Regions from separate parts of the Oceanobacillus sp. CAU 1775 genome, predicted to be linked through region 2. Evidence: riboswitches for the same ligand, from Rfam matches in the RefSeq annotation. Region 2 holds a riboswitch; the other holds the start of a gene.
What was found. Region 2 has a riboswitch for cyclic di-GMP ahead of ACXYMZ_RS05905 (VanW family protein). Riboswitches for the same ligand answer to the same signal wherever they lie in the genome.
Positions count from the first base shown of each region.

Region 1: it holds a riboswitch for cyclic di-GMP, as region 2 does, so the genes downstream of both, ACXYMZ_RS02305 (hypothetical protein) here and ACXYMZ_RS05905 (VanW family protein) in region 2, are expected to answer to the same signal.

Region 1 covers NZ_JBTLRO010000001.1:482,517-497,815, reverse strand. The annotation lists gene ACXYMZ_RS02365 (sugar phosphate isomerase/epimerase family protein) at 1-819, opposite strand, end outside; gene ACXYMZ_RS02360 (sugar phosphate isomerase/epimerase family protein) at 824-1,645, opposite strand; gene ACXYMZ_RS02355 (DeoR/GlpR family DNA-binding transcription regulator) at 1,840-2,616, shown strand; gene gndA (NADP-dependent phosphogluconate dehydrogenase) at 2,775-4,184, opposite strand; gene ACXYMZ_RS02345 (gluconokinase) at 4,454-5,932, shown strand; gene ACXYMZ_RS02340 (2-hydroxyacid dehydrogenase) at 6,008-6,982, opposite strand; gene dgoD (galactonate dehydratase) at 7,043-8,191, opposite strand; gene ACXYMZ_RS02330 (2-dehydro-3-deoxygalactonokinase) at 8,233-9,231, opposite strand; gene ACXYMZ_RS02325 (ASCH domain-containing protein) at 9,499-9,861, opposite strand; gene cysK (cysteine synthase A) at 10,014-10,937, opposite strand; gene iadA (beta-aspartyl-peptidase) at 11,035-12,171, opposite strand; gene ACXYMZ_RS02310 (YfhD family protein) at 12,248-12,418, shown strand; gene ACXYMZ_RS02305 (hypothetical protein) at 12,479-12,709, opposite strand; cyclic di-GMP riboswitch class II at 12,784-12,867, opposite strand; gene ACXYMZ_RS02300 (efflux RND transporter periplasmic adaptor subunit) at 13,233-14,519, opposite strand; gene ACXYMZ_RS02295 (hypothetical protein) at 14,537-15,211, opposite strand.
Region 2 covers NZ_JBTLRO010000002.1:523,254-538,552, forward strand. The annotation lists gene ACXYMZ_RS05845 (hypothetical protein) at 1-35, opposite strand, end outside; gene ACXYMZ_RS05850 (hypothetical protein) at 712-2,388, opposite strand; gene ACXYMZ_RS05855 (PilW family protein) at 2,406-2,909, opposite strand; gene ACXYMZ_RS05860 (type IV pilus modification PilV family protein) at 2,943-3,434, opposite strand; gene ACXYMZ_RS05865 (hypothetical protein) at 3,459-4,223, opposite strand; gene ACXYMZ_RS05870 (PilN domain-containing protein) at 4,198-4,818, opposite strand; gene pilM (type IV pilus biogenesis protein PilM) at 4,802-5,827, opposite strand; gene ACXYMZ_RS05880 (prepilin-type N-terminal cleavage/methylation domain-containing protein) at 5,871-6,335, opposite strand; gene ACXYMZ_RS05885 (type II secretion system protein) at 6,597-7,064, opposite strand; gene ACXYMZ_RS05890 (type II secretion system F family protein) at 7,171-8,382, opposite strand; gene ACXYMZ_RS05895 (type IV pilus twitching motility protein PilT) at 8,382-9,419, opposite strand; gene ACXYMZ_RS05900 (GspE/PulE family protein) at 9,436-11,091, opposite strand; gene ACXYMZ_RS05905 (VanW family protein) at 11,092-12,582, opposite strand; cyclic di-GMP riboswitch class II at 12,748-12,831, opposite strand; gene ACXYMZ_RS05910 (prepilin peptidase) at 12,944-13,708, opposite strand; gene ACXYMZ_RS05915 (metal-dependent hydrolase) at 13,852-14,532, opposite strand; gene ACXYMZ_RS05920 (DNA polymerase IV) at 14,665-15,299, shown strand, end outside.

The DNA.
Region 1 (15,299 bases), on a different contig from region 2:
ATCTTTCCCACGGACTTCAGCTGCAACTCGAAGCCCTTTCTTTGATTGAATTCCTAGTGACCGCGCCTTCTTCAAGATTTCACTTATACGTTCTACAGTTAAAAATCCTGGTTCTCCAATTTCCATATGGTAGTCACCATAAAGATTGCTAGATTTATCTAGTACAGCATTTGAGAAATGAATCTGTTGGATAAGATCCTTGCCTTTTTCAAGAGCAACAAAAATATCTTCTTCGTTTAAGGCAGCATGTGCTGTATCAAATGCTATCCCCACATTAGGATAAGATTGTTGCACCCGTTTTAATAAATCAACCGTTTCATCTGTCGTTCCGATAATGCGTTTTTTATGAGCAAAACGGTCAAGTGGTTCAATTAATAAAGTCATTTGATATTCTTGCGCTGCTTCAGCAATTTCACAAAGGCTCTCATAAAGACCTTCTACTCCATCTCTCCACAGCTCTCGCCCTGGATCATCTCCTGTTACAAGTGCGATATTCTCTGCTCCAATTTCTGCTGCAAGTGGTAAACTTTCTTTAATTGCACGAACAGTTTTGGCTCGTAATTGAGAATCCAAAGATGAAACGTCTAAATTGTTCTCTTCAATGAGAAAAGTTAGCCATTGTGTAATGCTTAAATGATGTTGTTCCTTTGCACGTAAAATTCTATTTCTTTCTTCTTTTTCGAAGCCATCGCCTAATTCAATTGATTTATAAAAATCATATTCTACTACACGCTCAATAACATCCGCTGCCAAATTTCTTTCTCTCTTGACTGGATGAAAGACCTCTGGCAATAGTAAAGATGGGAGGAAGTTAGTCATCATTCTACTCCCCTTTTACAATTGGATCTATGTATTCTCTGACATATTTACCAATTTCCACAATCGTTTCGCTTGTTTGTGTTTGTGCTTCAGGAGTTTCTTCTTCTACAATTAGCCATCCATCATAACCATTATCTTTCAGTACTTGTACACACCCAGGAATATCGATATCACCTTCACCCATCTTTTTCCACTCTTGATTTTTAGATGCATCTTTAAAGTGGACATGCTTAATGAGAGGTAAAGACTCTTTCATTATTTCTACTGGATCCATACCACCAAAGATAATATGACCAACATCAGGTGTATATCCCATATATTTTGGATCTAAGCCATCAAATAAAACATCATAATCCTCTTTGAATCTCCAATATGATGTTTCATAAGAAATAGGGTGGAATGAAGTTACAATCCCATTTTCATAAGCGCGCTTCCCAAGTTCATTTGCGCCCTGGATGATTTCCTTTTGTCGCTTCAATAAATTATCTCTATTTTCCCCTACCCGAGAAGGAATATTCAAAATTGCTCCCGGGAATTTTTTTATATAATCAAAATAAAAATCTTGAAGTTTTCTTTCTTCATCTGATGACTTCCCATCGATAAATGCGTGAGGTAACGTTAAAGCAGCTAATTCTAAACCTCTTTTATCAAGTTCCTCTTTGAACCGGCTCGGGTCATTTTTATATCTTCCTAGTAAAGATACTTGCATATCAAGCCCTGTAAAACCGCCTCGCTGAACGTCATCCATGATTTTATCCATCATGTCTTTCTCAATATCATAATTTAATACCCATGTTGAACCTTGGCATCCATATTTCATACCCATTTACACGCACGCCTCCTCTTATAGACTTATAGCATCACTTGTAATCGTTTTCACAATAATATATATTTATAGTATCATTCATTTTTGTTTTGTCAATAATTCTCTCACTTGGCCTTTTTATAAAAACAAACGATAAAAAACAACAATTATTGATATATAAAAGTATGAGTATATTTTTGGGGGATGTGATAGATATGAAATTATTTGTAGATGAAAGACGGTTAGAAATTATTAAGCGATTGAAAGATAAAAAAAGAATAACTGTAAAAGAACTTGCTAAGGAAATCTCTGTATCTGAAGCTACATTACGAGCAGATTTGAATCACTTAGAAATCGCTGGACACTTAAGAAGAACGCATGGTGGAGCTGTTTTACCAGAGAAGCAAGATAACAATACCAGTTTTTCGGTTAGAACGAAAAGAAATGTAACGGAAAAAATGAAAATTGCTATTAAAGCATTCGAATTAATTCAGGATCGCCAATGTATTTTCCTTGATGCAAGCTCAACAGCTTTAGAGCTTGCTCGCTATATAAATACCCAATCAATAAATCTAACAGTAGTTACCAATGGGATTCAAACAGCAATTGAATTAAAAGAAAATCCTAGAATAACAACCATAATAATTGGAGGTGTAGCAACGAAAGATTCTAGTGCAATTGAAGGAACACTTGGTTTGGACATATTGGATAGTCTAAATATTGACTTCATGTTTACGTCCGCTAACGGTTTTTCAGTTACCCAGGGATTAACTGATTTTAATTTATACGAAATATCATTGAAAAGAGAATTAATGAATCGAGCAAAACATGTTGTTGCACTTATTGATAGCTCAAAAATAGGTAAAACATCAAGTGCTTTCTTTGCCTCGCTTCAGGATATTGATACATTTATAACGGATCAGCCATTAGAAAAGGAAATAGCAAAAACTATTACAGAAAACCAGGAAGTAGAAGTTATTATAGCTAATTAGTGACTTTTTCCTCACCCATATTTAGAAAAGCTTTTCTAAATCAGTTGAAGAGTCGACTAAAACTAGCTGGTAAAATAATGAACATTTTAAAAGCACCGTATTATTGGGTTTTATCCCAAGAAGACGGTGCTTTTTATTATATCCTTTACTTCGTTCAATTAAAACCAGTTCGTATGGAATGTCCCTGGTTTGTCTTTGCGTTCATACGTATGTGCTCCAAAGTAGTCACGCTGTGCCTGAATTAAATTTGCAGGCAAATCTTCTGCACGATAACTATCGTAATAAGCAATCGCACTAGAGAATGTCGGTACAGCTATGCCATGTTCAATAGCTAGTGCTACGACCTCCCGTAATGCTGTTTGATAACTTTCAAGGATTTCTTTAAAATATGGATCTAACATAAGATTTGCTAATGCTGGCTCATTATCGAATGCTTCCTTTATTTTTTGTAGGAATTGTGCGCGAATAATACAACCACCACGCCAAATCATTGCAATGTCCCCATATTGAAGGTCCCAATTGTTTTCTTCAGAAGCAGCACGCATTTGAGCGAATCCTTGGGCATAAGATACAATCTTACTCATATACAATGCCTTACGAATCGATTCGATTAACGCCTCACGATTTCCTTCATACTTCTTCTTTTCCGGTCCTTTTAATATTTTACTTGCAGCGACTCGTTCCTCTTTAAGCGAAGATATAAAGCGGGCAAATACAGATTCTGTAATCAGCGGCAATGGAACACCAAGATCGAGTGCATTTTTACTCGTCCATTTCCCTGTACCCTTCTGCCCTGCTTTGTCCAGGATCACTTCTACAAGTGCTTCACCAGTTTCTTCATCCTTCTTTTTAAAGATTTCTGCTGTTATTTCTATTAAGTAACTATCTAATTCACCTTGATTCCATTCGCTAAAGACTTCACTTAATTCTTCCGCTTCCATCCCAAGCACATGCTTTAAGATAAAATAAGCTTCCCCAATCAACTGCATGTCACCATATTCTATTCCATTATGGACCATTTTCACAAAATGTCCTGCTCCGTCGGGACCGATATAGGTAACACAAGGTCTGCCATCTACTTTTGCAGAAATCGCTTCAAATATTGGAGCTACTAATTCATAGGCTTCTTTCTGACCACCAGGCATGATAGATGGACCATTTAATGCGCCTTCTTCTCCACCTGATACCCCTGTTCCAATAAAGTGAATTCCCGTTTTATCTAATAATTCGTTACGACGTATAGTATCTTCGTATAAAGTGTTCCCTCCGTCAATTAGGATATCACCTTTTTCTAAATATGGATGTAAGGATTCAATCACAGCATCTGTGACAGAGCCAGCTTTCACCATTAAGATAATCTTACGTGGTTTTTCTAGCGAATCAACAAATTCCTCAATTGTTTTTGCACCAAAAATTTGTTTTCCTTCTGCTTCATTTGCTAAAATAGCTTCTGTTCTCTCATACGAGCGATTATATACAGAAACAGAATAACCTCTACTTTCTATATTAAATGCTAAGTTCTTTCCCATTACAGCAAGTCCAACTACACCTATTTGTTGTGCCAATATTGCTCATTCCTCTCTTCGTTAATTTCTTTTATTTAAATATTACTATTTTAAAAACATTATACTTAAATGAGTAGATACATTATTTCAAATGTAGTATTTTCATAAATAAAGCAAATCTTACAATTCATATGATATAGTTGAAGTGAATAATTTACAAGTTAGAATCAATATAAATACAATACATTTAACCCCTCAAAAGGACTTTTAAATTACACCATATGATTGATTTACCTACTAACAACCATTGGAATTAATAAAGGATGACTACGATGAAAAAGAAATTAGCAATCGGCTTAGATATTGGAACAACTAGTGTGAAAGCAATTGCCTTTGACTATAGTGGAAAGCCTCTCTTTGAGGAAGAAAGCCTAATTAAAACCTATTATCCAGAGCATGGCTATGCAGAACAAAATCCTGAAGAAATAGAGATATCTGCTAGAGGAGTCATGCGACAATTGATTGCCTCCATTGATGATTCGAAATATGAGCTTGTGGTTACTGGACTTGGGTCTGCCATGCATTCTTTGATTTGTGTAGATGCAAAAGGTAAAGCACTATCGAATATGCTGATTTGGTCAGATGGACGTGCTGGCAAGCAAGCCAGCGAACTTCTCCGTACAAACGGCAAGGAAATTTACTTAAGAACTGGAACTCCCATACATGCAATGTCCCCTTTCACAAAACTAATATGGATGAGCGAGAATCAATTCCCTGCTTACAAAAACGCTACATATTTCATGACTATGAAAGAATACCTTATCTATCACTGGTTCAATCAGCGAATCGTCGATTATGGACTTGCTTCATCCACAGGTATGTTTGATGTAAAAAATCGAGTTTGGGATCAGGAAGCACTTGATATTGCAGGTATTAAAGAAGAGCAACTATCTGAGATAGTAGAACCAACGAAACAGCTAGCTGGGTTGCAGTCAGACATCGCTAAAGAATTTGGACTTACAAAAGCATTACCGTTTATTATTGGATCGGCGGATGGCCAACTAGCAAATCTTGGTAGCGGGGCTACTTCCATTGGTGAAGTTAATATTTCAGTTGGAACAAGCGGAGCAATCCGACAATTTGTTAAAGGGACACCAATTAATACTAAAATGGAAACCTTCACCTATGCCTTTACGAAAGACACTTCTATTATTGGAGGACCAACAAATAACGGTGGAATTGTTTTACAATGGCTTAAGGAATTACTTGATTTTAAAGGAAGTTATACTGAACTAATTGCGGAAGCTCGGGATGTTGCAATTGGAGCTGAAGGTATACTTTTTCTCCCTTATATTAATGGAGAACGTGCACCTTTATGGGACCAAAAAGCAAAAGGTAATTTTTACGGCTTAAGTGTCGCTCATTCCAAGAAACATATTATTCGAGCACTGTTAGAAGGTATTGCTTTTAATATATATGAAATCAGTCAATCACTTGAGACACTAGCTGGTAAGCCTACCAAGGTGACGATAAATGGTGGGTTATCACGCTCTACACTATGGACGCAAATTCTAGCAGATGTGTTAGGAGAAGATTTGTATCTCTCCGAAACCCATCACAATGCTGCATGGGGAGCTGCATGGACGGGGCTACTGGCAATTAACGAGGTACCTTCTATGTCTGCAATTAAAGAAAATTTGCCGCAAGAAAAGAAAGTTACAGCAAATTTAACGGCACACACCGAATACATGCAGATTTATAAAAAATATAAAAAACTATATATTTCCTTACAACACTTAATGACAGAGTAGTTTTTATGAAACATGGGGACGGTTCTTCCGTTGCATTCATTGCAACAGGAGAACCGTCCCCATGTTGCATTCTGGTTATGGATAATTTACGCTTTCGTTGACACAGGATGGTAATTTTTTCTTGTTGAGTCCAGCTACGATATTATCAACTGTTAGTGACGCCATAGCCATTCTTGTTTCGGTAGTAGCGCTTCCAATATGTGGTGTTATCAATATATTTTTTAGACTCATAATTGGATGATCGATACTTAAGGGCTCTGGATCTGTTACATCTAAAGCAGCATAAGCAATTTCCTTATTCAACAGGGCTTCGTAGAGTGCGTCGGTATCAACAATTGCACCTCTGGAAGCATTTATAAAATAGCTTGTTGGCTTCATTTTGGAAAACTCTTCTCTTCCAAACAGTCCTTTACTTTGTTCTGATAGTGGAACAAGAACGACTACAAAATCCGATTCCTCCAACAGTGTTTGAAAAGAAACATAGCTCGCACCAAGTTGCTCATTCTCCTCTCGTGGATTCCGATTGTGATAAATGATATTCATTCCACTTGCTTGCGCTCGCTTTGCCACAGCTCTTCCAATATTACCCATACCAACAATACCAAGCTTTTTCCCATACAAATCTATAGCTAATGGTATATTCGTACCAGTCTTCCACTCTCCAGCTTGAACAAACTCCCATCCCTCATGAATTCGTCTTGCCGAGGTTAGCAATAATCCAAAGGTCAAATCAGCTGTTGCCTCTACTAAAACTCTAGGCGTATTTCCAAATGGAATAGATCGCCTTGTACATGCATCAATACTGACATTATCGAAACCAGCAGATGGCTGAGCAATCACTCGTAACTTAGGTGCATTAGATAGTAATTCATCATTTATCTTTATATCACCCCTACTAATCAAACCATCTGCATCCTTCACCCATTCTAGTAATATCTCTCGCGGAATTGGATCTGATTTATCCCATATGATTAATTCACATTGTTCATGCAAACGTTCCAATAAAGTACCATTCATCTTTCCAATCATAACTACTTTGAATTTGGCCATCTAAGTACTCCTTCAGGTTTATTATCTTCGACTAACTATTTTTGTTCATTAGTTTTTCTATTACCACTCCGCTATACTACCATCCTCATGCCGCCAGACTGGATTTTTCCAAGAGTGGCCTACTGCAGCTCTTTCCCGGACATATTTTTCATTAACCTCAATTCCTAAACCTGGTCCCTCCGGAAAACTTGCATAACCATCCTTGAATTGAAAGACATCTTTATTTAATAAATAATCCTGCAAATCATTGTCTTTGTTATAATGAATTCCCATACTTTGTTCTTGAATAAATGCATTATGAGAAATAGCGTCGACCTGTAGACAAGCTGCTAATGCGATTGGTCCCAATGGGCAATGAGGTGCTAAAGCGACATCATAAGCTTCAGCCATTGCCGCTATCTTACTTACTTCAGTTATTCCGCCAGCATGTGAAAGGTCTGGCTGGATGATATCTACAATACCTTCTTGTAGGATTGTTTTGAAGTCCCATCTTGAATACATTCTTTCACCTGTTGCTATTGGTATTTGCGAGTACTTTGCTATTTCGCGTAGTGCTTCATTGTTTTCAGGTAGGACAGGTTCCTCGATAAACATCGGTCGATAAGGTTCTAATTCTTTCATTAGTATTTTCGCCATTGGTTTATGTACTCTGCCATGAAAATCAATACCTATTCCCATATCTTTGCCTACAGCGTCCCGAATTGCAGCTACTCTTTCTAGTGATTCATCCACTTTTTTATAGGTATCGATATATTGTAGCTCTTCTGTCGCATTCATCTTTACTGCAGAAAATCCTTTTTCTGCTGCTAATTTAGCAGCTTCTCCTACATCAGATGGACGATCTCCACCAATCCATGAATAAGTCCGAATTTTGTCCCTGACTTTTCCTCCCAATAGGTCATAGACTGGAGCATTATGAAACTTTCCTTTAATATCCCACAGTGCTTGATCAATCCCTGCAATGGCACTCATTAGAATTGGACCACCACGATAAAATCTCGCACGATACAGTTTATTCCAAGTGTCTTGAATATTTAATGGATTTGAACCAATGAGGTAGTCACTTAGCTCCTCAACCGCAGCTTTCACAGTAGATGCACTGCCCTCAATTACTGGCTCACCCCATCCAATAATTCCTTCATCCGTTTCTATTTTCAAAAAACACCATCTCGGTGGGACTAAAAAACATTCCATTTTTGTTATTTTCATTTGTTCCGCACTCCTTCTATTTTTCATTTGCATACAATTCTTCACTTCATTAAGTTTTCTGCTATTTTTAATGGTCCTATTACTATAGCTTTTTCCATTTGATCATCAGTAGCTTGAATAACGTTCCAGTCTTGATAATGCTTTTCTATTAGATGACTAAGAGCGCTTCGTAAAGGATTGGAACCACCTATAATGGCCCACTTAATATTAGTTTTATTTACTTTTGTTTCTAGTGATTTCAAATCATGATAGAGGACAGAACCAACAAAGTAATTCGAAATCTCATTTTCATTTAAATCGGAAAACATTTGTAATAAACGAATATGATAGAAACTCCTTGTTAAACCATGTTTTTCTGCTGCTTGAAAACCTTTCTCTAAATTCTCTTTATCTAAGGATTTAATTAAATTTTTCCCCAGTGAATCGGATAGAATTGTCTCACTTTGTATGGCGAAAAGCATCTCACCTCCAAGTGTAGATAAACAGTTTTCTAATGCCTTATCTTCGCTAATAAAGATAAATTTTGTGTGAGAACCTGGTAAAATAACAACTCCTTCACCATGGACATCAAATTGATCTAATAGACCAATCGTTTCCACCTCTTCACCACGCATAATATCAAATTCATTAATTCTCTCCACAATATCATTCTCATGTATGTTTGTATTATTTTTTAATCCCGGTGTGAAAATCCAGGGTATATCAAAAAAGCCCTGTATTTTAGTGACTACAGACCCTTTAGAAAAGTTTTCAATATAAGCTGGTCCGGTGATATGTGGTACTTCATGGATACCTAAATTGGAAGTAATCATACCTGAGGCAATAATATATTTAACTTTCACAGCGTCTAATTGATTTCTAGCTAAAATTCTTTTTAAACCAGATTGAACATTACTTTTCAAGCTACTATTATTACCTTCAATAGCAGTATTTCGAATTCCAACTTTTATTTTTTCAGAGTCTATTATTTCTGTTCTGTTTTCTTTTATTAATCTAATTCTTGTATTTGTTGTCCCCGAGTCTATTAATATTACATACATGCGTATTCACCACTTTTTTTACTATTTATTTAAGTTTTCAATTTAATCTAAATTAAATTTGCTATTTTTTAATTGCTTTATCCTGCCACTTTGTACAGCGGTTTAATTAATTTAATTAAGCGAATATTATCATAATAGGTATAATTTGTCTATGTTCAATACTAAGTTTGCTAGAGTAATACTATATCCAAGCAATGAATAAAGTGAAACATGGGGACGGTTCTTGTGTTGCATTCACTGCAACACAAGAACCGTCCCCATGTTTCATCAATTATTAACTAATTCAAACTCATGAACCCAAACTTTCATCTCTGTTTGCCACTTCATTCCTGGGTGTAGCGAAAGAATTGAATCTTTATATCCTTCGAGATTTTGATAACCTTCCATCACCGCATCTTCATCGGTAACCTCGCCAAGCTTCTGTCTATATACATTTTTCACGATCAATTCCTTACCTTCTAATGACCATGTATCGCCAACGTCTGCAAATCTACCACTTCGACGCGTTGCTGTCTTTTTGCCTTTTAAAACTTTTTCTATATCTGCTGACTTAGTAACAAGCTTATCTAGCTCACCAGTTTTTGGTGGTAGTTTTGTTTTTTCTTCCATAAATATCCCTACCTTCTTCATGCGATATCCACTTTTAAAAAAAGTAACATCACTACTATTAATAATATTATTATAACAGTAATTCCTCATCTAGACGTATTTGGCGATTGAAACGAAACATGGGGACGGTTCTTATATTGCAGTGAATGCAACACGAGAACCGTCCCCATGTTTCACTCTGAAAATAGATCCGAGGATAAATACCGCTCTCCTGTGTCGGGAGCTATGCTTAGAACTTTGGCTGATGGGTGGAGATTTTTTGCTATTTGGATGGCGAAGTATGCGGAAGCTGCTCCGGATGCTCCGACGAATATTCCTTCTCGGGCAGCGAGGCTTCGTGCCATGTTTTGTGCATCATCATCTTCAATATGTAAAATTTCATCAAAAATATCTTGATTTAATATTTTCGGAATGAAACCTGGGCCTGTACCAGGTATTTTATGGGAACCAGGCTGGCCACCTGATAGGACAGGGGAACCTTTAGGCTCGACAACATAAATTTTAAGATTAGGGATATGCTTTTTTAATTCCTCCCCTGCACCAGTCACCGTTCCTCCGGTTCCTGCAGTCAGTACCAGAGCATCGAGTTTACCATCAAAGGATTCTAGTATTTCAACCGCTGTTGTGTTGCGGTGAGCATCAACGTTTGCTTGATTTTCGAACTGCATCGGAATAAAACTATTAGGAATATCATTTGCTAGTCTATTTGCTTCATCGATTGCTCCCTGCATTCTCTGACTGGAAGGCGTCAAAATAACTTCCGCTCCATATGCCTTCATTATTTTTATACGTTCTTTTGTAGCATTATCTGGCATGGTGATAATCGTGCGATACCCTTTCACAGCACTTACCATACAAATTCCAATCCCTGTATTTCCCGATGTTGGTTCAATAATCGTGCTTTCGCCTGGAGTCAGTTTCCCTTCTTTTTCCGCTTGTTCAATCATATTAAAAGCTGCACGGTCTTTGACACTGCCACCTGGATTATACGATTCAAGTTTCATATATACGTTCGCACCACTTGGCTCAGGTAATTTATTTAACTTAACGATAGGTGTATTTCCGATTAGCTCGAGTACTGAGTTGTAAATTTTCATCTTTATTCCTTCCCTTCACTATCTATGTAAATTCCTTTGAAACATGGGGACGGTTCTCCTGTTGCACTGAATGAAACGCGAGAACCGTCCCCATGTTTCACTCGAAGTTTCCTTTCACTACTGTGACTCCATTTTCCACCATTTGTTTTCCTTTTGCGAATAGGTGTTTTAGTTCTAAAGTTTCTCTGTCGAGTATTAGTACATCTGCGTCATAGGTTTCTTTTAATAGCCCTTTGTTTTTTAAATGTAGGGCGGTTGCTGTGTTTTTGGTGACAAGGGAAAGAGTTTCTATGATGCTTAAATTATTTTGTTCAATTGTTTTAATTACTTGATCAAACAAAGTTCTAGTCGAAGCAACCTCTAACCTCACCATATTTCCTTCATCATCGAAAACAGGAAGACTGCCATTACCATCTGAAGATAATGTTAGTTGATTAAGATTACCACCATTTTCTTTATAATAATTAATCCAGTCAGGTGTTTCCGAATCTGCAGTAATATCCACGAACGAACCTTTATTAGCAAGGCTTATTGCATCATCAATAAGCTCCTTGCTTCTCGTAATATGTGTTGCATAAAGCTTGGCCGCTGGGATTTCGTAATTTTCTAATAGAGCGTGTAAAGGCGATAATTTTCCTTTTCCAGGACCTACATGAAAATGAGTGACACCTGCTTTATTCGCAAGTAACCCACCTATTCTTGCTTCTGCAACCAACTTTGCTAGTTCGTCTAGACTCGGCTGAGCCGAACGAGAATCAGAAATGGCGATTTCACCAGCTCCAATTACTTTATCAATGAGGATAAGATCGTCCCTAACAGAGTCGGTAATCGTCTGAGTTGGAACATGGTAATTTCCCGAGTAAATATAAGTAGTAAGGCCCTCTTCTTCTAGCCCTCTTGCCTTCGCTAATAAAGATGTCATGTGTCTAGTTGTTCCATCCGTTCCTAAACAACCAACCACCGGAGTAATCCCTGATTTTATAATATTGCTCAACTGAATTTCTGGTGTTCTTGTAGCAAATCCGCCCTCTCCTCCACCACCGATTAAATGAACATGAGGATCAATAACACCTGGAGTAATTATAGCATTTTCAGCGTCGATGACTTCAATATCTAAACCTGCATTTAAAAGTTTTTCTTCATTCAAGCTACCAATCTTTGCAATTTTATCACCTATTATTAAAACAGATTGTTGCCCTAAATATTCAGGAGCATAAACTTCCCCATGTTTCATCCACTCCAAAAAAAAACCTACTAATTTATCTGTTCTTTCTACACATACTACTCCTATCTAGAAAGGAGGCACTACAATGGGTAGAGACGAACATCGAAAAACAAAGAATTCTTTTCTTGCACAAACACCTAGACAGCAACTGCGTGATGGAAAAGACATCGAATTCTCCAAAGAACTAGCAGACAATGAAGACCTAAAAGCAATAGAAAGAAGCAAAGAAGCTCGTAAACGAATGAAGAAGAAATAATGCAACATGGGGACGGTTCTCGCGTTGCACTGAGTGCAACAGGAGAACCGTCCCCATGTTTCATAGGTATTTCTGATTTAGTCTTATGTATCGTTTTGCTTCTGTCATTATTGTTTTATATTTGATAGATTTGTTTTGTTGTTGACGATAATCTTGTAAACCTATGATTATAGACCTTCCAAGGTCGTCAATTTCCCTCTCCTCTGACTCCTTTCGATTGACTAAATGATATAATTTATTTTCTTTTCGTCTCGCTTTTTCTCTTTTTGTTGATGGCATTATAGAGTACATATTCTTCCCCCTAATATAAATAGACTACACTCTTTTAGCGTAAAAAAACCTTTGCGAGATAGATAAGATATCCATCTCGCAAAGGTCGGTTGCACCACTGACTCCATACGTTTTCGGTGCCCAAACTACAAACGTACTTCAAAGTTCCCTTATTTAATAGTTCCATTTTACCATGATTTTAGAATCATGTAAATAGCTATATTTGGAAAAGATGTGAGCCTAACATTTTAAACTTTGTACTGTTTGACGGATTAGAAAGATTACAATTCGTAAATTTCATCTCTTGCTTTTAACTAACTTCTTAAAAACTTTACAACCAAAGATGTTTGCAAACTTGAAAAAGGCATAATAAGAGGGCTGAAAGAAAACTCCTTAGTCAAAACATTTCTAAAGTATTATCTCGCGAATATATTTCAAGTATCTGGACTTATGACCTGGTGACAAAAATGTAAGCGAAAAAAGACGGTTTCAGTTCTTAAGTTTGCTGACAATGCAGCTCAAGAAGCGAAACCATCCATATATTCTACCTCATAATCAATCCACCCAAAATTCCCCTTTTCCAATCTACAGTTTCTTTATTTAAAGATTCCTGCCTTAGCTCACTCCATTTTAATGGTGTGATAAAGTATGCGCGATCTCGCAATTGACTTTCTGGTGCAATTGCAATTAATTCACCAGGAGCCAAATCCCCGATTACTTCAATTTGTCCATTTTCTTCAAAACCAGTATCGACAATTAACTCAATAAGCTGTCCTTCTTTATTCATTCTCCATACTGCTCCATCTATTAAATGAGCCCTATCTATCGCTGTAACTCCTAATCGTTCCTCAAGAATGATGGCAAGTGTACCGTGGTAACCAGGTAAAAGAGTCGATTCGTTTTCATAGTCACCTAATTCTAACTCTTCTTCCTCCTCCACTTCTTCAACTACTTCAACTGCATCTTCTGCCTCTGGCTCTGCTAAAGCAGCAATCAAATCATACTTACTCTCGCCTCTAACACTTACTTTATCTGGAACATCCGCCAATTCATCTACATAGGCAGTTAAAGTCTCATCAACTGCATTTACTCTTACCTCCGCTAGCATTCCTTCTTCTACTATTGCTCTTTCCTGCTCCGTAAGGCTCGTCTCTGCTTGTAAATCGAAGCTTTCGATTGTAAGAAGTGGAGACGCTAGCTCATCCGAAAGATTATTAACCCTCCCCGCATAAGGGCTTATGTATGTAATCGTATCCCCTGTACTTTGCAAGGATTGCAGCTGGCTATTTACCGCTTCTCGTTCTGCATTTAGTTGCGTAATTTCTTTTTTCTTTTCAGCTATGAATTGCCTTTTCATAAATTCTGCTTCCATTGAAGAAGCTGGCACCTCTACCGTAATACTAAACTCTTCTACAATAGGAGGAACAAATTCATTCTGTACAAACGTAACTGCCTCTACCTCAGCCATCGCCTGTTCAGCCGCAGTAATTGCACCATTAATGCGTTCAACCTCACTTAAGAATTCAGCCTCTGCTTGATAATAATTTTGTACCTGATAAATAAACAAGTCCTGTCCGACAGTTACTTCATCACCCACTCCGACAAGAAACTCTTGAAATATACCTTGATTATCTGAGAAGTAAATTGGCATTTCTTCTTTTGGTGCAAGAACAGCCTTTTTCAAAAGTTCTTCTCTCATGTCAGCAGTCGTACTCTCTTCCCATTCATTTATATAAGCCAACCTATTAACTTTACCTTCATTATCCTTATAAATAAGTAAACCATTTATAACAACAAATAAAATGACCCCTATTTGAATCCAATGAATCACTTTCAATCCACCAAGCCTCAATCGAACCACCTACCTATAATAAAAGTATCTCCTAATGCAACTGTGGCTGCGAGTGCCCATCCAATTATTTGTAATAAAATAACAAAACCAATTAATGGAACTCGTCTTTCTTCCGATAGCTGTGATAGAAATCGATATTGGAACCAAATCACCCAAATTTGAAAGAGTGAAATAGCACCAAAGAAATAAATCAACCAATCTATTTCTGTAAGGTAAGAGACTATTACTCCAAGAGACAACGGTGATACATACCAATCTAACCCAGCGAGTGTCGCCAAGGGTATCCAAATGATACGTTCCAATAACAATACAAATAGCACTACCTGTTGCATGACGACCAATTTTTGATAAGGTACGTCTGCTAGATAATAAAATAATAGACTAGGAACGAATAATATTAAGACAGCAAAAAGGATTCCATATCCAATTCTCCCAATCATGAACCATAATTTATTTCCTTCATATGTAGTTGAATCTATTAAACTAGCATCCATTGATAAAAATTGCGAACCGATACCAAGTGAACCCATCCAACCATATATGATTGCAGACATGATGATTAATAAAATGCTAGATAACCAGAGTCCCCTAACTTTCTCTGATAATTTTAAACGATAAATATGATCCTTTATAGAAAATAAAAACTTTAAAACATGAGGCCGATATATCATAGATTTACTTCCTCTTCTCTGAATTGTTATACATATCAGTATACATGAATTAGAAATAATGAAGAAGTAATATAATGAAAAGTTAGAT
Region 2 (15,299 bases):
AGAGCGAGTAGGATTCTTAGGGTTGGGAAGTGCATGGGTGGGTGCCTCCTTTGGGGTTTTGGGTTTTAGTTTATGTATATGATATAGAAGATAGTGTGAGAACGTTTGAAGTGAAGATATATTAAAATTGAATTACTAGTTTTTCATTGTTAAGTGAAATAATCTAGGCTGTGAAAAGAAGGAGAATACCAAATAAATAAAGAATTCCCCTCTGTTTCACCGCACAGAAATATAATTTTTCTCCAGAGAAAACGAATCATTAACCTGTTTATATTTATAAAATCCTTCTTTAGAATAATTTACTCAAATTACTTTTATCAAATTCTACAATTATCAATTAAAATGGTTAAAAAAAATTGCATTTTTTAAGAAAATAGCTCATTTTTAAACCTATTTATAATTATATTGTATATCCATTTAGGCAATTTAACTTTTTAGTGAAAATTTTTCGAGATAAGAAAATGAAAAAAGAAAAGCGAACAGATTATTTGGTTTCTGTTCGTAGCGGTTTAAAACCTGGTAACTTTGAGAGTGAAATTTTATTAAACAAGATACTTTCTAACAATTTAGAATCGAATCTGCTGAATTTAATACCTGTCTCCACATAAAAGAATAATGCTTATATCCTGAAAACTTATTATAATTTCATGTGATGCTGGACAATTGAAATTACAGCTACTAAAGTAAAGAAAAAATAAATATAACCTTGCTCTAATATTCTACTTCCACATCTTTGTCTTTATCCCAGTTTACTTTTGAATCTCCTGCTTTAATTGACAAACCGCATATTTCCTGTAATTCTTTGATTGTAGATAATCTTTGAACTTCATCTATTGATACTACTTTTGCATGCTTCAGATTATTACCCTTATAAATTTTCTTACCTTCTAACATGAAAAGAGTATCCTTTTTTATGTCTAAATTCTTAGTAAAATGTAAATTACCAGCTAAACAAACTTTTGAATTTTTATTTAGTTTAATACTTCCAGCGTTTACTAGGTTACCACCTAAAAAAAAATGAGAATCCTGAATTGTTAAATTGGGATTATTATTAGTTAATGTTAAATCCCCTAAAATACTTATTTTTGAGTTATCTTTAAATTCTGTATTACTTGCATTCGAGAGATTTTTTTCTAAATGAAATTCTGATTGAGAGATTGTAAAAGTAGGGTTATTATTAGCTAATGTTACATTGCCCAATATGTTTACTTTTGAATACAGAGTAATCTCTGTCTTACTTGCATTTGTTAAACTTCCGCCTAAATAAAAATTTGATTGGTTTATAGTAAAAGTAGGGTTATTATTAGAAGATTTAAAATCACCTACAATACTGACCTCTGATCCATCTATAAATTTTGTATTACTTGCATCTATTAGACTTCCCCCTATATATACTTTAGACTTCCCATCCACTTTAAAAGTAGGATTATTATTACTGAATTTTAAATCACTTCCTATAAATAGTTCGGATTCGTCTATTACTTCAACATTCTTGATGTTTGAAGAGTTTTCTAATATATATGCCTTTGATACTTCATCAATTTTTATACTTAAACCCGATCCCTCACCTTGCAATCTCTTTTTAACATATAAAGTAGCTCCACTATCAATGTTAAGGTTGTTCTTCCCTGTCATATTACCTTTTACACAAACATCACTATTAATATACTCTTTGTTTTTTAATGTTTCATAAGTGCTCGTTACTACACAAATCGGATCTATTGGTTCAATTACTCTTGGTATACTTTGACCAACCAATCTTCCTAAAGCTTGAGAAATTTCATTTTCAAGGTTAGGTATTTCAAAAAATTGTTGGAATGTAAGTTCTTGTACTTCATTGGTTTCCATACTTGTATTCTTCCCGAGAATATTTCCTAAAACTTCAACTTGACTAAGAGAGTCATCATATTGAATAATAAATAATTTATCTGATTCAAGTTTATTTAGAGTAAATTCATACGGTTCAATTGTTTTCATAGAATTTTTATTATTATTATTAAAAAAAGATTGTGGCTTTGTTGCTTCATGTAATATCGCTGCTAATTTCTCCCCCAGAGCATCTTGTATTCTTTTACTTTCTGTTACAATATCAATCTCAATTTTTTTTTCACTTTCTTCTGTTTTTTCAACTATCTTTGTAATTTCTTTATCAATAAATTCGTCTAATTCAGGTATAGTTTCTAAGTAAATACTATTCAAGATAGTTGAATAGTAATCAACACCAGCCTCAGCCGTATTCACCGTCAAGTGATTACGATCCACCATTTCTTCTTGCTTCGTATGCGTAACTGCATTAGACATAAAAGAAGAGGCAAAACCTATGACAAGTACGATAACAAAAAGAACGATAATCAATACATAACCTTTTTCATTCTTCAATTCATTCATCTGATTCCCTCCGTTCCTTAATACCTTGTTAATACTGTTGTCACGCTAAGGTCGACTCCTACTTCTTCATCAATTATAGTAAAATCACTAAGCTTTACGTCTCTAATCACGATATCAGGTTCAATGTCCTCCAGTATGTTTATTTCATTTGTTGCCCTTTTATTTTGACCAGCTGGAAACACTTGAAGAATGACTTCTGTTTCAGTTTCACCTAGTTTATATGTATATTTGTCACTTAAAGTTCGATCGCCAGAGAATTCTTTGCTATCTTCGTCGTACTCTCGCACCTTAATATGATTAGAATTTACTATTAAGATATAGGATGGATTATGTCTGTGTATTCGTTGTAACTCAGTGATAATATAATTCGCTTCTTGCTGCAAACTTGTTTTTGTTGTCTCGACTTTGTTATAATTCATCGAAAAAATAACAACTGAATATACAATACCTGCAACAAATAAGGAAATGACAAGGGCTGCAAGAAGCTCAACAAGCGTAATACCTTTTTCATTTTTCAACAACTAGCTTGCCTCCCTTTAAGTGATGTATTGCAATTAATAAGTTGTAGCAACAATTTCATGGGGTATAAGTCCAAATGTTTCACTGATTGCTTGGTCTCCATCCTTTATCAAGACATGAATCAAAAATAAATCATCCAACCCTTCAACTGGTGAATCATCCTCATTGCGTACTTCAGCTTTATAATAAGCCCTTTCATAATAAATTAATTCATATTCATATTCTTTACCATTTGTAACTACTGTTCTTGTAAAAATATTACGTTTTTCATTGTCATAGTCTCCAAGAGAATCTACAGGTTCTCCGTATTCCGTTAAAATAAAAGATTTCCCACTTTCTTGCTTTAATTCATTCAACTCCACTCGTGCCAAGTTCATCACTTCTAATCTTTTCTCTGTCTGTAAGTTTACCTCAGTCATTCTCGGGAAAATAGTAAGAAAGCCAACGAACACAATTCCTAGAATTGTCATCGCTGCGAGTACTTCAACGAGTGTCATACCTTCTTGACGATTAAACAGCCTCTTCATTGGCTTTCTTCCTTTCTCTATTATTTACCCCTCATAATAAAACGTCATCACATCCACTGTCACACTTATCGTTTCATCTGGGTTTTCTGCAAAGATGAGTTCATTCTCCGCAGGTTTATCAAAGGATAAGCTCGGCACAATCATGATGCGCTCTTGTTTCTCAATTTCTTGTAAGAAGAGCTGGAAATGTTCATAATCTGGTGATAAAACATCGAGACTGACAACAATCGGTTCTAGCCCCTCTGGTAATTCCGCCATCGCAAATGTCGTTGTTCCTCCCACTTCTTGAGTTTCGCCAGTTTCTCTTTCCGTTTCAGCTACTTTTTCTGCTTCAATCGCTGCTAAGCGGTCTTCTCTTTCTTCTGTAGTTTCTAAGTGTGCTTGTACTTGTCCTACATCATCTTGATTTGCATCTGGTACTGGTTCAAATCGGTTTGGCAAGCTTCCATCATAGCCAAATGACATCGATTCGATTCTACTATTACTCAATAGTTCGATTTCATTTAACGACAATAAAAATTGATCTAATTCAGCTTCTCGGGGAATATTTCTTTCTAAGAGCATCCGCTCGACTTCTCCGATATCAGCTGAGTCATCCTCACTTATTCCTGCTATCCTTGTTTTTAAAAGGGCAATTTCTTCTGTTAATGCTTCTTCTTGCCTCATCTTTTGAGCTAGTTCATCTGCATGCGGTCGGTAAAAGAAAAAATAAACAGCAGCGAGGAGAATAAATAATAATGCTAATAGTAAAAGAAAAGCGTTTCTATTCTCCTGAAATAGCTGGTTCATTATGTTCTTCCTCTCCTGCAAGTTTTTCTTGATTTACTTCCATTGAATAGCTGACATCATAGCGGGGAATCGTATCGTACAGTACTCCGGCCTCTTCTTCACTCATCCCGCCGTCCCCTACTTCAAACGTAGACACTTGTTCAATAATAACCTTGTCTAATAGTTCTGATTCAGTAAGATTCGCAACATAAAGTGATGTATCATCAATTGTTTCAAATTGCGTTTGAATCGATACAGTCGTATAGTCAAAGTTATAATTACTTAAATATGCATGATCAGGTAAAAGCGTAATATATTCATCGACAAGTCGCGACGTGGGCAAGCGATGTTCCGCTATATAAGCAACTGCTTCACTGAAGGACGGCCCTGTTTCATCAGCTAGATGCGTATTGTAATTCGCTTCCAATATTTGCTTTTCTGATTCTAATGTTGCGACACGCTGTTCTGTCGCATTTAGTTGATTCGTTATAGATATATAAAAATAAATGAAAATACCGAGAGTGATTAAAAATAAAATAAGTCCAATCAAAAAGACGGTGTACAATCTTGATTCTGTTCGTTCTATTTTTGGCAGGAGGTTAACTTCTGGAAGCATCTTTTAAACCTCCTCTAATCGCTAGACCAAGTGCGGGGATAAAGGAATTCTCTATTCTTTCATCGCTTTTACTTCTAGCCGTTTTAATTTCCAGTTTCGTGACCGTTATTTCTTCGTAACGGTTACGGATACTTGCTTCTATCTCGTCAAGAAATGGATAATCACCTAGGAAAGCAATATCAGTTACTTGCTTCTCTCCTCGGTGTAATGAAAAACGATAAAAATTCATTATTCGCTCCAGTTCAGTGACTTCATCTTCCATCATCCCTGACACCATCATTTTATCATCCGAGAACTTCCACTTACGTTGGTTCGTCTCTGGATCAATGTCACTAATATCAAGCTCCATATCTAAGTCTTGATAACGCAAAAACTCTAAACGGTGCTGATGGAAAATTCCTAAGTGAATGGAACCCACATTGAATTCAACTACTAAATACACATCATCAGCATTTAATTGATGGTGATAATTTAAATAACGATAAACACCTAATATCCCAACATCTGCTGAGATTGGTTTTAAATTCACATCATGAAACACTTCCGTATATTTTCGCATCTCGTCTCCCGGCGCTGCGAATATTGTTACTAAACGGTTTTCATTTGTTAGTGAATCCTCCTGACCCTCTGGATTTGGGAAATCAATAATTGGGTCTCTAAATGGAAAGTGAATGCTTTTCCCTATTTCCATTTCAATAAATTCTAAGATCTCTTTCTTTCCTTGATAATTTGTCGGCACTTCGATTTGGCGCATAATAACCATCGCATTTGGCACATTAAAGCGTACCGATTTATTTTTCAGTCCATACTGCTGGACAACATCTTTCATAAACTGGAAAAATTCCAACTCATCGACAATGCGCCCGTTTTCAATAACATTGTTAGGTAAAACAATTTCATCACAAATTTTACCCACCTTCAATTCACGGCCATTCGTTTCAACGATTCGTAATATATGATCTTCTATAAATAAATGAATGACACTATTTTGTTTTTTAAAAGAAAACATAAGACAACACCTTTCTGGACGACCTATTCAAAATATTTAACAATTAATTTTTACAAAGTTTTCTTCCTTGGTCTATTAATTCAATCTTAGAATAATAACGATTGAATGTACATTCAACAGGAGCACCTGAAGTTGCTGCAGCTGTAATCTCAATAGTATCATTGTCATTTTTTTGCAATTGAAAATCATACGCTTTATTTACACCCGTTTTCGAATTATCCCATGGGTTAACTAAATTAGCAGGGTTTAATGTGTTAAGCTCTGTTGCGTTGATTATTTTAGATATTTCACTACCACTAGCTTCATACAACTCGGCAGCATTAATCACTTGCAAGGCATTAGAAATATGAGCGTCTTTTCTTGAGTTTTCAATGACATTCCCAATTGCAACAAAAGCAATTAAACCGACAATTACTAAAATAACGACAACTGCTAATAACTCAACAAGCGTCATTCCACGTTCGTCTTTCTTGAAATTTTCCATTTGATTTTCCATGATGTTTTTCATAAAAATCCTCCTCTTGGATTAGCAGTACTTTCTCCTACAACATTCAAAACTATATAAAAGAAACCCATAATTTAAATTATTAGAGAATGAAAAAAGATTAAATAAAAAACCTTCAATTCCTTTCATAATCCTACCTTAAAATATGATGAAGCTTATGAAAAGAATTGCAATTCAATAAGGTAGCAATACCCAGCCCTAAAAAAGCTGAGTATCGCTATATATTACATTACAAGTGGGATAAGGGTCCTGTCCCTATGGCTTTTAATCATCACAAACAGTTCTACCCTCAGCAGCTAACTCCGCTCTTGTTTTAGCTGTGGTAAATGCAGCGCAATTATCATGTTCACCCGTAACCAAAATCTCTCTTTCTGCGCCCTCACCAGTAGCAGTTATTGTAAAGTTATACCCATCTTCTCCAGTTACTTCATTATTCCACGGATCAATCAAATCATTGGCATTGACAGTATCTAAATCAGTAGCGTTTACAGGACTTGTCAAATCATCAATCGAATTCCCGCTCGCTTCATACAATTCAGCAGCACTTATCATTTGTGTTGCGTTCGCAATATGGGCATCTTTTTTCGAATTATCAATCACGTTCCCAATTGACACAAATGCAATTAAACCAACAATCGCAAGAATAACAACTACCGCTAAAAGCTCAACAAGCGTTAACCCCCGCTCATCTTTCTTAAAGTTCTCCATCCATCTCTTCATCATCTTTTTCATCTGTTTTCCTCCTGAAATTTATAATCATTACATTTTACTCACCAAACGAATACGTCTCTTTAAATCGTTTCTTGTCTGTATACCACCCCCCTAAAAAGTATAGATTTTATAGCTGATCGTAGATAGAAAACATTGGTACCATAATTGCTATTACGATTAAACCGACAACTCCTGCTAGTATGACAATCATTAACGGTTCGATTAATGACTTCAAGGAATCGACAGTTCTATCGACATCTTCTTCATAAAAATCAGCAACTTTTCCTAGCATAAAGTCGAGTTGTCCGGTTTGTTCTCCGATGGCAATCATTTGTCCAACAAGTGGTGGAAAGACCCAGCTTTGAATAATTGGTTGTGATAATGGTCTTCCCTCTTCTAAATTCTCAGCTGCTTCTTTAACGACTTTACGAATCACTAAATTACTAACGACTTTTTCAACTATCTCTAGTGCTTGTAAGATTGGAACAGAGCTTGCAAATAAAGAAGAAAGTGTTCTTGTCATTTGTGCAATCGCTGCTTTTTGAATGAGCTTACCGAATATCGGCATGCGCAGTAATCCGACATAGACCGTATACCTGAATCTCTCATTCTTTTTAAATAAATAAACAAAGCTACCAATTGCTAAGGCTAAAACAAGAATAATTAAGTACCAATAGGACGCTGTAAAACTACTAATTGCCATGACCATTCTTGTAATCGCTGGTAACTCAGCTCCCATTGATTCAAATGTCGAAACAAATTGTGGCACTATGTATACCATAAGAAATACGACAACAGCGGCAATTACAATGAGTAAGACAGCTGGATAACTTAATGTGGATTGCACTTTCTTTGTTAACGTGTTCTGTTTTTCATAATGACTTGCGAGGCGTTCGAGTGTCGCATCCATTTCACCTGTTGCTTCACCAGCACGAACCATATTAACAAATAACGGCGGGAAAGCTTTCGGATGTTTTTTTGCTGCGTTTGATAAAGATAAACCGTCTCGTAAGTTTTCTTCTACTTGTAGTAAGACTTTTTTTAGTCCTTTACTATCTGTCTGTTCGGCTAATATATTGGTAGAATCAACAATCGACACACCAGCCCGAATTAACGTTGCGAACTGGCGACAATAAATAACAAAGTCGTCATTTTTAATAGAACTTCCACCAATAGAAAGGTCTTTGTTAAAGATAGTAGGTTGTGTCTCTTCGATTTCTCGTGGTCGAATACCTTTTTTCTTTAATTCATTGATTGCTTGGCTTTTCGTTCCACTTTCAATCGTTCCTTTTTTCATTGTTCCTTTTGCTGTTCTCCCGACATACTTAAAGACTGCCATTAAAATTCACCTAAGTTCTCACTATGAATCTCGATTTGTTCTGGATCAATCTTTCCACTGCCAACAAGCTCTTTTAAAGACATTTCCAATGTATGCATCCCGGATGACCGACTTGTTTGCAGGATATTATTCAGCTGCTCAATCTTTTCATTACGAATTAAATTCGCAATTGACGGGAGATTGACGAGCACTTCAGTTGCTGCTACTCTTCCTGTTTCATCAATCGTCGGTATAAGTCGTTGTGATAAAATACCGATAAGCACCATGGATAATTGTGTCCTGATTTGTCCTTGTTGATGTGGCGGGAATACGTCTATAATTCGGTTAATCGTTTGTGACGCACTACTTGTGTGCAACGTTGCTAAAACAAGATGTCCTGTTTCTGCTGCGGTAATTGCAGTAGAAATTGTTTCATGGTCACGCATCTCCCCAACGAGAATAACGTCTGGATCTTGACGCAGTGCGGAGCGTAAGCCAGTTGCAAATCCTGAAGTATCTGTACCGACTTCCCTTTGATTGACAATCGATTGGCGGTGAGTGTGCTCATACTCAATCGGGTCCTCTAATGTAATAATATGTTTCTTTTCTCGGCGATTAATATAGTCAATCATTGCAGCAAGTGTCGTCGATTTACCTGAACCTGTTGGGCCAGTTACGAGAAAGAGTCCTTGTGGCTTTTCCGCCATATCTTGAAGAATCGACGGCATATTCAATTGCTTTAATGTCAGGATTCTACTCGGAATAACTCGGAATACGATAGCGACATTATACTTTTGTCGGTAAATATTAACCCGGAAACGAGAAACATAGTCAAGCTCATAGGATAAGTCTATTTCCCCTTTTTCTAAGAACTCTTCCCACTGTGCTTCTGAGACAATATGCTTGGCCATTTCTTCTGTGTCTTTTGATTGTAAAACTTCATCACCTTCTGGTATAAGACTTCCATTAATTCTTAAAATTGGTGGAGAGTCTACCGTAATGTGTAAGTCCGATGCTTTTTTCTCATAAGCAATTTGGAGTAAATGATCAATCAGCATGTATACATTCCACCTTCTATTCGACAGTTGCGACGCGAAATACTTCTTCTAACGTAGTGAAACCTTGGGCTACTTTCTCTAATCCATCATGCAATAAAAATTTCATTCCTGAATCTTTAACATAACGATATAAATCGACGTAACTCGCTTCTTGCATAACGAGACGATTAATTTCATCATCAATCGTTAAGAGCTCATGAATTGCGATTCGACCACGATAGCCTGTATTATTACAGCTTGAACATCCTCTGCCTTTTCTTAAGTTTTCGACTGCGACATTCGCATCTGCAAACATTTTCATTTCTGCTTCTGTTGGTGGCGTGTAAACACCACAATCACGGCATACTCTGCGAACAAGTCGTTGCGCCAATACACCTGATAAAGAAGAAGTAATTAAAAATGGTGCCACACCCATATCAATTAAACGTGTAATCGTAGCAACTGCGCTGTTCGTATGTAGCGTACTTAATACTAAATGACCAGTTAACGAAGCACGAATTGCTATTTGCCCTGTCTCTTGGTCACGAATTTCACCAATCATGACAATATCTGGATCTTGACGTAAAATCGAACGCAGTCCACTAGCAAAGGTCATACCAATTTCTTCACGGGCTTGTACTTGGTTAATCCCTTGTAATTGATATTCCACAGGGTCCTCGATTGTAATAATATTAACTTCTTCGCGGTTTAAATGATTTAGAGCAGCATATAATGTTGATGATTTACCTGATCCAGTGGGACCAGTAACAAGTACAAGTCCATTTGGTTGGTTAATTAAACGATTAAACGTTTCTAAATTCTCATCTGAGAAGCCTAATTTGTCTAACCGACTTAAAGAGCTTCCTAAATCAAGGATTCGCATAACAATTTTCTCACCATGAACTGCTGGAAGACTAGAAATTCGTAAGTCAATCGGTTTATAATTCACTGTCATCTTAATTCGACCATCTTGTGGTAAACGATTCTCGGTAATATTTAAATCAGCCATAATTTTAATCCGTGCAATCAAAGTATTTTGCATATACTTTGGTAAAGAACGCTCTGTTTTTAACATCCCGTCCACGCGGTAACGAACGAGCACTTCTGTTTCTTGCGGGTCAAAGTGAATATCACTTGCACGTGATACGACGGCATTGGCGATGATTTGGTTCACCATTCGTACAATTGGTGAGTCATCATCTGTGATCCCTGCTTCTTCGATATCTTCTTCCCCTGAATAATCTTCGAGCACTTCTTCAATCGATTCTTGTAAGTCATAGTATTTCGTTATCGAACGGTAAAGTGCATCTTTTGTTGCAATTCCAGGAACAATCTGAAAGCCGGTAGCCATTCGCAGTTCTTCAATAGCAAAGTAATCCATTGGATCAGCCATTGCCACATACAATTTATTTCCATCGATTTGAAAAGGCAAGACTTGATGGCGTTTTGCTAGTGTTCTTGGGATCAGTTGAATGACTTCTTGTTCGATAGAGTATTGCAAAATGTTAATATGCGGAATCCCGAGTTGGAATTCTAATACTTCAATGAGTTGCTGTTCGGTGATGTATCCTTCTCGAAGGAGCGCATCTCCTAATTTTTCTTCTGCTGATTTTTCAGCGAGCGTATTACTTAATTGCTCCTCTGTAATGAGTCCTGCATCGACAAGTAAGTCTCCTAAGCGCTTTCTCGCCATCTACTTCACCTCTTCTTGCTGTTCGTCATTGAAATCAGCTATTTCTTCATCAATATCTTCATTAAATTCAAGGTCTGGTGCAATTAAATCATTATCTTCTTGCATGTAAGATAAATAAAACACTAGTAAGTCACAAGCACCAGGCAGTGCTGTTGCATTGTTTATTTCATCTGTTGCAGAAGATAATGCTACTCTTTCTTCCATACAACTTAAGAATAACGGAAGTAAAACAGTACCTTCTTCATTACATTGAGTTGGATCTTCTTCGCATGTTAATTGAATATTATTTACTTCATCGATTATTGTCGTACTTTCATTTACATCTTCAGGCGTTTCCTCAACACTTTCTTCCGTCTCCACCGAAGTCTCAATAATCTCATGTATTGGCTTATAAAAGTCTCTCGATACTAATTTTCTTTCTACACTTTCCTCGTCTTCAGTTCTTACCAATCGGTATACTTCAATTTGCACACCATTTGCTGGTTCTTGAATTACGACTTCTTCTCCAGGCCCAAGATTTCTATTATAACGATAAATCTTTCGTGGCTTCACTTCTTTTTCATTTTCAAGTGAGTAATCAGAAATGAATGCTGTGCTTGGTGCTTCTAGTGAAAGTTCGACACGTCCTTCGTCAATTTTCGCAAGTATGGTGTAGGAAAAATTATTTGTGTGGTATAAACGTAAATCAAGGTTTTCTTCTCGATTAACTTTTGCATCTAGTCCGGGTTCTGCGTAGCTTGTAACTTGATCTTGTTGATGACGTTCAATGATTGCTAAATCTGTTTGTAAAGCGAGTTCGTATAGCCCTGACGCTACAAAACTCATTTCGATTTCACCATTTGCCGCTCCATTTGGTAAAGCATTTGCCTCAAGGAATGAATAAAGGCTATCCGGTTCAATGATTTGTCCATTTAGATTTTCAATTAGGTATTCAATAGTAGATTCAGATGCCTCTGGAATTTCTAAACTGACAGAAGCAATCTCTACTTCTTCTAACATCGCACCTTCTATGTAAACCAGTGATACGGAGTTTTCCGTAAGGTTGCTTGCTTGTAGTAATGCGTAATTCAATGTCGCTTCAATATCAATACTCGCTGGCCAATCTAACATTTCAATTGCACCAGGTGCTAAACTTACAATTAATTCTTGTTGCACATTTTTTGGTTTCATAAAGAAGTTTGACCAGTGTCGTTTCATCTTTTCTTCTAACTGCGTGAGTGTTAATTCGATATCAAATTGGAAAATATCACGGGGGATTTCTAATATTTCTTGTTCGTGTATGGCTTCGAGCGCCTCACCTGATTGCCAAACATCAATTGTCGTTTGCAATTCTTGTCGCGCTTCTTCCATTGTCATGTTTTCTAGAGGGATTCCCGCAACTCCAGATCCATCTGAAACTTTACTGGCAAAAACGTAAGTAGGAAGTATTAAAGAAACCAACAGTACAATGGTCAATATGAAAATATTTCGTAGTCTTTTTATTTTATTCACGATGATCCCCCAACTCTCTATACGTTTTTCTCTTTGTTATGTTAAGTTTTCTATGATTCTTTGTTACTATGCATTTCATATTTCTTTATAGATAAATGAGCTTTTTTGCTTAGTTATTGTTAAAAATGGCATAAGAAAAACCTTCCATAATTATACATAAATAATTCATACGAAGGTCGGTTGCGCCACTAGCTCCATACAATCCAAGGCGCCCAAATAAGATTGTATTTCATTACTCACTTTGTAGTGTTATTAACTTAGGTAAATAGTAACAATTAACTAGATTGCTGTCAATGAAATAATTTTATGTTTTCTTGAAGTTTTTATCGTTTACTAATGATTTTAAGAAACTAATTTCCAATTACAGGAAAAGGGTAAAATACCAATCCAACATTGCATCTCCATAAAAATAACTTAACAGAGCAGCGATCACAATATATGGACCAAATGGAATTGCTTGCTGTCGTTTAACAACTTTAAATGCCATCAACAAAATACCGATAACTGCGCCAATCAGACAAGCTAAGAAGAAAGCCAAAAATACCAGCTTGAATCCGAGTACAATTCCTAAGACTCCGAATAACTTCATATCTCCTGCTCCCATACCTCCGCGACTAACAATAATAATTAGCGCTAGTAAAAGAAAGGCTCCGACTCCACCGACAATCGGTGACCACCATGGATCAAGTGGCGATAATACGCGTAAGATGATGAAAAATGGAAGAAAAAATAAAAGGACTTTATTTTGGATGATCATATAGGTTAAATCAGAAACAAGAATAATCATCAGCATGGAAACGAGTAATAATGCTACTGCCAATTCCCACTGAAAACCAAATATGTAATAACTAAAAGCGAATAGAACTCCGGTCATCCCTTCAACGAGTGGATAGATGATCGAGATTTTTTTCTTACACCCGCGACATCTTCCTCTTTGTAAAACATACGAAAGTACTGGAATCAGTTCATACCAAGCGAGTGTTTTTTTACAGATCGGGCAATAAGAGCGGTCATTCGTGAAGGTTTCATTTTTCGGCGAACGTAAGCCGACCACATTATAAAAAGAGCCGAAAGTTACTCCAAATAAAAAGAAAAAGATAATGATAAAAATCTCCAATTTCTGCACTCCTTCTATCAATAAAAATAACCAATGCTATTATACTATAATTATCGACATTATAGGTAAAAAGTTTTATAGTTGTTATTTATTTATCAAAAAAATCTGCCTGCTCCCGTATAAGAGCTAGACAGATTTTATTAATCTCTCAATTATAATTCAATTACTTCACCTGGTTTTAATGCTCGGCCTTCTCCAACCTTTACTTCATTTGCCCACTTGTCAGCATCTTGTTCAATCACTGGGAATGTATTGTAATGAATAGGTACACTCACTTTCGCATTAATCCATTCCGCCGCAACAAGTGCATCTTCTGGTCCCATCGTAAAGTTGTCCCCGATTGGGATAAAGGCCACATCAATTTCATTCATGTCACCATACATTTTTAAATCGGTAAATAATGCGGTGTCTCCTACATGATAAATTATTTTTCCATTTGCCGTGAAGAGGATTCCTGCTGGCATGCCTCCATAAACGACATTGCCATTTTCTTCTGTAAACGAAGAACCGTGGAAGGCTTGGGTAAATTTCACCTTACCAAACTCAAATTCACGCGAACCGCCTATCGACATTGGATGACTTCGCAGCCCCTTGTCACCAAGATATTCTGCGAGTTCAAATGGTGCAACAACTAGCGCATCATTTCTTTTTGCAATATCAAATGTATCTCCCACATGATCATTATGAGCATGCGTTAATAAAATGACGTCGGCTTTGATTGTGCTTGCATCAAGATCACAAGCCTCATTTCCAGTAATAAATGGATCAATTAAAATCGTATGATTATCTGTTTCAATTTTTACAACGGAATGTCCATGATAAGATACTTTCATTTTAAAGCTCTCCTCCCATTCTCTTGTTTATATAAAAGTAAAGCATAAATAAATTGAAACTTCAATGAATTGATTAATCCAGAAAAGCGTATTATAGTAGAACATACATTCTATTTATGGTGGTGAATCGAAATGGATTACTCTATTTATCCGCGAAACGATATTCTTTGTATTGATATGCGTTCTTTCTATGCGAGTGTGGAGGCGATGAAGCTTGGGCTTGACCCAATGAAAGTGATGCTTGCGGTGGTTGGGGATTTGAAGCGTCCAGGAAGTATTGTGCTTGCTGCTTCTCCTGCTCTCAAGGAACGATATGGAATTAGTAATGTGAGTCGTTACTTTGAGTTGCCAAATGATCCCGAAATATATGCCGTTCCTGCACATATGGCGGATTATTTACATGTTTCTGTAGAAATTACCAAGCTAATTAATAACTTTGCTCCGACAGAAGCGATTCACCAGTATTCTGTGGATGAAGTCTGGGTAACTGTCAATGGTTTAGAAAAGCTTTTCGGTAGTCGTCAAGAAATCGCTAAAAAAATTAAAGCTGAAATTCTCGATAATTTTGGGCTTACAGCATCTATCGGAATTGGAGATAATAAATTTCTTGCCAAAGTCGTTATGGATCTACATTCGAAAAAAGTTGGGATTGCGGAATGCACCTACGAAGATGTAGAAGAAAAACTCTGGCCCTTCCCTGTTGAGAAAATCTGGGGAATAGGAAATCGCATGAAAAATAATTTAAACCGAATGGGGATTGTTACGCT